Linked DNA regions of Methylobacterium currus. The protein of the gene in region 1 binds, or shares a complex with, the protein of each later gene. Links are inferred from orthologs where the notes say so. Each region holds a gene or a part of one and is shown on either strand. Other genes may lie near its edges.

What was found.
Region 2: the proteins of dapF (region 1) and DA075_RS24000 are in contact, whole or in part, in a solved structure (PDB 5YGU), measured with the Escherichia coli proteins. The link is inferred for Methylobacterium currus from one-to-one orthologs.

Annotation. Positions count from the first base shown.
Region 1 is NZ_CP028843.1:2,206,285-2,209,548, reverse strand. Bases 383-3,264 are described here. They hold dapF (diaminopimelate epimerase), read right to left. Parts: upstream 2,327-3,264; coding sequence 1,439-2,326; downstream 383-1,438. Other genes in these bases: DA075_RS10580 (GyrI-like domain-containing protein), read left to right, coding at 2,560-3,264; mtaB (tRNA (N(6)-L-threonylcarbamoyladenosine(37)-C(2))-methylthiotransferase MtaB), read right to left, coding at 383-1,442. Outside these bases: DA075_RS10595 (RluA family pseudouridine synthase), read left to right, coding at 1-74; more of mtaB, read right to left, coding at 210-382. UniProt on the Escherichia coli protein: Involved in the succinylase branch of the L-lysine biosynthesis and in the biosynthesis of the pentapeptide incorporated in the peptidoglycan moiety. Catalyzes the stereoinversion of LL-2,6-diaminopimelate (L,L-DAP) to meso-diaminopimelate (meso-DAP).
Region 2 is NZ_CP028843.1:5,194,359-5,197,467, forward strand. What follows is about bases 138-2,864. They hold DA075_RS24000 (RNA pyrophosphohydrolase), read right to left. Parts: upstream 1,905-2,864; coding sequence 1,371-1,904; downstream 138-1,370. Other genes in these bases: DA075_RS23990 (Hsp20 family protein), read right to left, coding at 138-427; DA075_RS23995 (DUF2939 domain-containing protein), read right to left, coding at 644-1,336; DA075_RS24005 (divergent polysaccharide deacetylase family protein), read right to left, coding at 1,986-2,864. Outside these bases: more of DA075_RS23990, read right to left, coding at 1-137; more of DA075_RS24005, read right to left, coding at 2,865-3,109. UniProt on the Escherichia coli protein: Master regulator of 5'-end-dependent mRNA decay.

The DNA of each region.
Region 1 (3,264 bases):
CGATCGCGGTCGAGGCGCCGGCGCCGGGGCATATGCGGGAGGGTTTGCGGGCGTGCGGGATGGGGGAGGGGTGAGGATTCGAGGTGCGTCCGGACAGGCACCACCTCGTCGGCCCCAACGCCCCTCCACACCCTCTACGTCATCCCGGGGCCGCGCAGCGGAATCCGGGATGACGATGGAGGACCGCACGACTGACGGAGGGAAATCTGTCAGGCCGCCCACAGCATCTGCCCGTCATGCCCGGCGATGCGCAGGTCGACGAGCGCCCCCGCCGTCACCCCCTCCGGCAGCCGCACCGGCAAAAACCCTTCCGTCCGCCCGGTGCCGCCGCGCTCGGCGAGGACCCGGCGGGTCTCGCCCACCTCGCGGTCGAGGCGGCGGGCGAAGGCTGCGGCACCCGCCTCGCGCAGGCGCGCCGCCCGGTCGCGGATCTCGGCCGGCGCGACTTGCGGCATTCGGGCGGCCGGCGTGCCGGGGCGGGGCGAGTAGGGGAAGACGTGGAGCTGGGCCAGCCCGCATTCCTCGACGAGGTCGAGGGAGCGGGCGAACTGCGCCTCGGTCTCGGTCGGGAAGCCGGCGATCAGGTCGGCGCCGAAGACCGCGTCGGGGCGCAGGCGCCGGATCTCCGTGCAGAACCGGATCGCGTCGTCCCGGCCGTGGCGGCGCTTCATGCGCTTCAGGATCAGGTCGTCGCCGGACTGGAGCGAGAGGTGGAGATGCGGCATCAGCCGCGCCTCCTCGGCGAAGGCCGCCACCAGCTCCGGATCGGCCTCGACGGAATCGATCGAGGACAGGCGCAGGCGGTCGAGGTCGGGCACCCCGCGCAGGATCGCCCGCACCAGGCCGCCGAGCGTGGGGCCGCCGAGGTCGCGGCCATAGGCCGTGAGGTCGACGCCGGTCAGCACCACCTCGCGGGTGCCAAGCTCCACCAGGGCGCGGACCTGCGCCACGGTGCTCGCCGCCGGCACCGATCGCGAGTTGCCGCGGCCGAACGGGATGACGCAGAAGGTGCAGCGATGGTCGCAGCCATTCTGCACCGGCAGGAAGGCGCGGGTGCGCGCCCGCATCGGCGCCGGCTCCGGCAGCGGATCGGCGTCTGAGGCCATCACGTCGTCGATCCGCACGCGCTCTGGCGACGCGTCGGTCCAGACCGTCGGATCGAGCTTGCGGCGGTTGCCGAGGATCTCGGCCACCTCCGGCATGGCGGCGTAGGCCTCGGTCTCGACCTGCGCGCCGCAGCCGGTCACCACCACCCGCGCCGCCGGGTTCGCGCGCGCGGCGGCCCGGATCGCCTTGCGGGCCTGACGCCCGGCCTCCGCCGTCACCGCGCAGGTATTGACGACGACGAGGTCGGTGCGGCCCGCTTGTTCCGCCTGACGGCGCATCGCCTCCGATTCGGCGGCGTTGAGGCGGCAGCCGAAGCTCAGGACCTCGACGCTCACGACGACGCCTCGAACAGTGAGGCTGCGAAGGTGCCCTCGTGTTCCAACTCGGTCGGGCCGGTCATGCGGACGTGGTCGTCCTCGCCCCAGGCGATGCGCAGGTCGCCGCCCGGCAGCGTCACGGTGGCCTCGCGGCCGGTCAGGCGCAGGCGCGCGGCCGCCACGAGGGCGGCGCAGGCGGCGGTGCCGCAGGCCCGCGTCAGCCCGGCGCCGCGCTCCCAGACCCGCAGGCGGAGATGCGTGCGGTCGATGACCTGCGCGAGGGAGATGTTGGCCCGGTCCGGGAAGATCGGGTGCGATTCGAGCAGCGGGCCGATCCGCCCGAGGTCGTATGTGTCTGGATCGCGCTCGACGAAGAACACCGCGTGCGGGTTGCCCATGCTGACCGCGCCCGGCGAGTGCAGCACCGGATCGTCGATCGGCCCGACCTGCAACTCGATGCGGCGGGTATCGGGAAACGGCTCGGCGAGCGGGATCTCGTCCCAGCGCAGCCGCGGCGCCCCCATGTCGACGGTGAAATCCACGGGCGACACCCGCACGACCTCGAGGAGCCCGGGCCTCGTCTCGAGCATCAGGTTCTCGCCCAGTGTCGGGCGCGCCATGGCCGGATCGTCCAGCATCGCCCAGGCGACGCAGCGCGTGCCGTTGCCGCAGGCACCGGCCTCCGAGCCGTCGGTGTTGTAGATCCGCACGAAGGCGTCGGTGCCCGGGGTGACGGGATCGTGCAGCACCATCATCTGGTCGAAGCGCGAGGCCGGATCGGCCGCGATGGCGCGGGCTTCCTCCGGCTGCACCCGGATGTCGCTGCCGCGCAGGTCCAGCACCACGATCTCGTTGCCGAGCCCGTTCATCTTCAGGAAGCGGCGATGGGCGAGGGGGGACACGGGCAGGATTCTCCGACGGGCAAGGCGCAGATGGGGGCCGCGCGGTGTATGGACCAGAACCGGCGCGCAGGCGAGCCGACCGGGCGTCGGGACGAGGCCCCGCCCTCACGCTCTCGCGATGAGCCCGCAACGGCTTTGCGCTTGACGCGTTCGATCCGGCCGGCGATGCCGGCCCACGCCAATGCCGGCCGGCACTGCCAGCCCGCGCCAGAGCCCGGAGCGCTCCGCCCGTGATGAAGACCCGCTTCCCGACGATCGCGATCGGCCTCGCCGCGGCCCTGGCCTGCGGGGCCTCGGTCTTTGCCCAGCCGGTCCTTGCGCAGCAGCCTGCCCCGGCTCCCGCGCCGTCGCCGGCCGCGCCCCCGGCCGGCACCCCGTCGCCGGCGCAATCGGCGCCGCTGCCGACCACCACGGCGCCCGGCCCGGGCCAGGGGACCAACCAGGCGCCGGCCCCGCCCGCGCCCGACAAGGCGCTGCCGCCCGCGACGCCGGTGCCCCCGACCGCCGGGCGCGCGCCCCTCGTCGCCAATCCGGGCGACCCGTCCGACGTCGACGAGGTGACGCTGCCGGCCAAGCCCGCCGCGATCCTGTCCGGCACCGCGAAGTGGGATCAGGCGCTGCCGAGCCTGAAGGACGCGATCGCCAAGGTCGAGGCGGCGCTTGCAGGGGCCGGCATCAAGGCCAACGGCCAGCCGATCTCGGTCTTCACCCGCACCGACGATGACGGCTTCCAGTTCGAGGTGATGGTGCCGGTCGAGGCCGCCCCGAACCCGCGTCCCGCCGGCCTCCCGGACGACCTGCGCTTCGGCTCGACGCCGAGCGGCAAGGCCCTGCGCTTCACCCACAAGGGCGCCTACGAGGGCATCGACCAGACCTACGAGACGGTGACGGCCTATCTCGATGCCAAGGGCATCCTCGTCCAGGATGCCTTCGTGGAA
Region 2 (3,109 bases), 3.0 Mb from region 1 along the record:
CGTCGCGCGACCCGATGTCGATCCGTCGCACGATGCGCTCGGGCTCGGGCCGGGCGAGGTCGATCGAGAGCAGCCCGTTCGACAGGTCGGCGCCCAGCACCTCCATGCCGTCGGCGAGCAGGAACGCGCGCTGGAACTGCCGCGCGGCGATGCCCCGGTGCAGGAAGGTTCGGCTCTTGTCGTCGGCCTGCCGGCCGCGGACGATGAGCTGGCTCTCCTCAAGGGTCACGTCGAGCTGGTCGCGGGTGAAGCCGGCCACCGCCAGGGTGATACGCAGCCGCTCCGGCTCCCGCTCCGTGCGGGGCAGGCGCTCGATGTTGTAGGGCGGGTACCCGTCGTTGGCGGCCTTGGCGACGCGGTCGAGCGCCTGCTCGATCTCGTCGAAGCCCAGCAGGAATGGGTGCCCGAACGGCGATGGACGCGTCATGGTGTCGGCGAAGCCCTGTTGCGGAGGCACTTCGGTCAGGATCCCGGGCCCGCATCCGCAGCGCCCGTCGGGACCGACCGCAACTCCGCCGGCCCGGTCTAGGATATGAGGGGCGCCAAGGTTTTCATCAAGGGCAGGCTCTCCCATCGCGGGCAGGGCTCCCGTCGCGGGCAACGATTGCCGTCCAGGAGAGACAAGGCGTCCCGGAAAGCGGTCTCAGCGCTGCATCGCCCCGGTGAGCCGTTCCCTGATCCGCTCGCGCAACGCGCTCGGCAGCTCCAGGTCGACGAGGCGCCAGGTCCAGCCGCGCAGGCGCAGGCGCAGGCGGAAGCGGCTCTCGAGCGGCCGGTCGGGCGGGTAGCTCACCACCATGCCGCGAAAGCCCCGCGGCTCGGCCGAGCGGAACAGGGCGAAGAGCTGGCTGAATGTCGAGGCATGCAGGCCGAGGCCGTCCTTGGCCTTCGGGGTCACGGCCCTCGGGGTCGCGCCGGATGCGGAGGTCGTCTCGCCGGGCGCGTCCTCGCGGGCCGTGTCGCGTGCGCTTTCCCGGGCACCATCGCGGGCGAGGCCGGCGCGCACGGGCCAGCCGTCGTCGAGGAGGTCGATCAGGGTCTCGGGCGTGACCAGGGACTCGACCAGCGGCTCGGCCAGCGCCCCGCTCGCCTCGGTCAGGATGGTGCGCTCCCGGGGCGACAGGTCGCGGCGGGCCGAGATCCCGTCGACCGCCGCGGCGAGGGCCTGCTTGGTCAGGGACAGACGCAGAGTGCGGAAGTTCACCCTTTGCGCCACGGAGGCGGCGTCATGCGCCTGCACCGCCTGCGACAGGCGGTAGAGCGCGATGTAGGGCGAGACACCGTAGGCGATCCACAGGAGCAGGACCGCCAGGCCCGCGAGCCACCAGCGCGTCATGCCCGATCGCCGGCAGGAGGGTGCGCGAGGCCGGTCACGCGGGGCGCGCGAGGTGGGCGAAGGCGGCGATCACCTGCTCGTAGACCGGGCGCTTGAACGGAATGACCAACTCGGCGAGGTTGGCCAGCGGCTCCCAGCGCCAGCCGTCGAACTCCGCCTTGTGGGCGCCGCCGCCCGGCCGCAGGATGTCGATCTCGCGCTCGTCACCCTCGAACGCGAAGGCGAACCATTTCTGGGTCTGGCCGCGGTAGCGCCCCTTCCAGGGCTTGCCCGCCGCAAAGGTCGGCAGGTCGTAGGAGTACCAGCCCGGCGCCTCGGCCAGCAGGCGCACCGACGCGGGGGCGACGTTCGTCTCCTCGTAGAGCTCGCGCAGGGCGGCGTCGCGCGGTGCCTCGCCCTCGTCGATGCCGCCCTGCGGCATCTGCCAGGCATGGGCGCCGAGATCGGCCGATTCGTGCCGCCGATGGCCGGCGAAGACCAGCCCGTCGCGGTTGAACAGGGCGATGCCGACGCAGGGCCGGTAGGGAAGGCTGGCCAGGGCGGCCTCGGAGCGGTGAAGCGGTGCCATGAGGCGACCTTAGAGCAATTTCCCCGTCTGTGGACCGACCATCCGGCAAAATTGCGGGGTGAGAGGGGGTAGGGCCGCGATTCAGGGTCCGGAACGCATGGCTCGGCTCGCCGGGACCAGCAGGATGCCGCGGGATTCGAGGTCCCGCGCCCAGCGGGCGATGCGGTCGATGGAGAGCGGCAGGGCGGTGGCGGAGCCCAGCGCGAAGCCCGCCTTGCGCGCCGCCTCCTCCAGGCGAGCGAGCTCGCGGTCGATCGCGTCCGGGCGCGGCACCGCGTCGACGACGATCTCGGCCCGGGCCGCCGGCACCTTGGCCTTGCGGGCGAGGTCGCGGGCGAGCGAGCGCGGCGAGCTGCCGTCGTCGAGGAAGCCGAGGCCGCGGGCGCCGATCTCGCGCAGGACCGGCTCCAGGGAAGCAGCCTCGGCCGTGAGGCGCGCGCCCATGAAGTTCGTCACCCCGACCGCGCCGGGCACCCGGGCAAGCACGAAGGCGAGGCGGTCGAGGTTCTCGGCCGGCTTGGCCCCCGCCAGCAGGGTCTGGGGGCCGGGGTCGTTGTCGGGATAGTCGAACGGCTCCATCGGCACCTGGACCATCACCTCGTGCCCGGCCTCGCGGGCGCGGGCGGCGCTGCGGGTGACGTCGGCGCCGTAGGGCGCGAAGGCCAGGGTGACCGCCGGCGGCAGGCGCTGCACCGCGTCCTGGGTCGCCGCCTGGCCGATGCCGAGGCCCGAGACCACGAGGGCGATGCGGCCGGCGACCGCCCCGCCCCGCTCCAGCCCCGAGGCCTCGGGGCGGGCATAGACGTCGAGGGACCGGGCACCGTCCGGGCCGATCTTCGGCAATGTGCCGTAGCGGCCGCGCTCGGCGAGACGCGGGTCGGGGGCGGGGTTCAGCTGGATCGGGGCGTTGCCCGGCACCCGGATCACCACCGAATCCGGCGCGGTCGCGCCGTCCGGCCGGCTCACTGCGACGCCCGAGGCCCGCTCGACCTCGCCGGCGCTGCGGCTCGCGGGGTCGGGACGCGACGGAACGGCCGGCTCCGGCGCCGGCGCGCTCGGTGCCCGGATCGTGATGGCGGCGATCGCATAGGGCTCGCCGGCGAGCGGGTCGTCGCTGAGGACGAGGAAGGCGGCGAGCGCGAGGGCGCCTGCGCCGAGGGCGGCGCCGGCGAGCAGCCGCGGCTGCAGGGCGGCGCGCCAGCGCT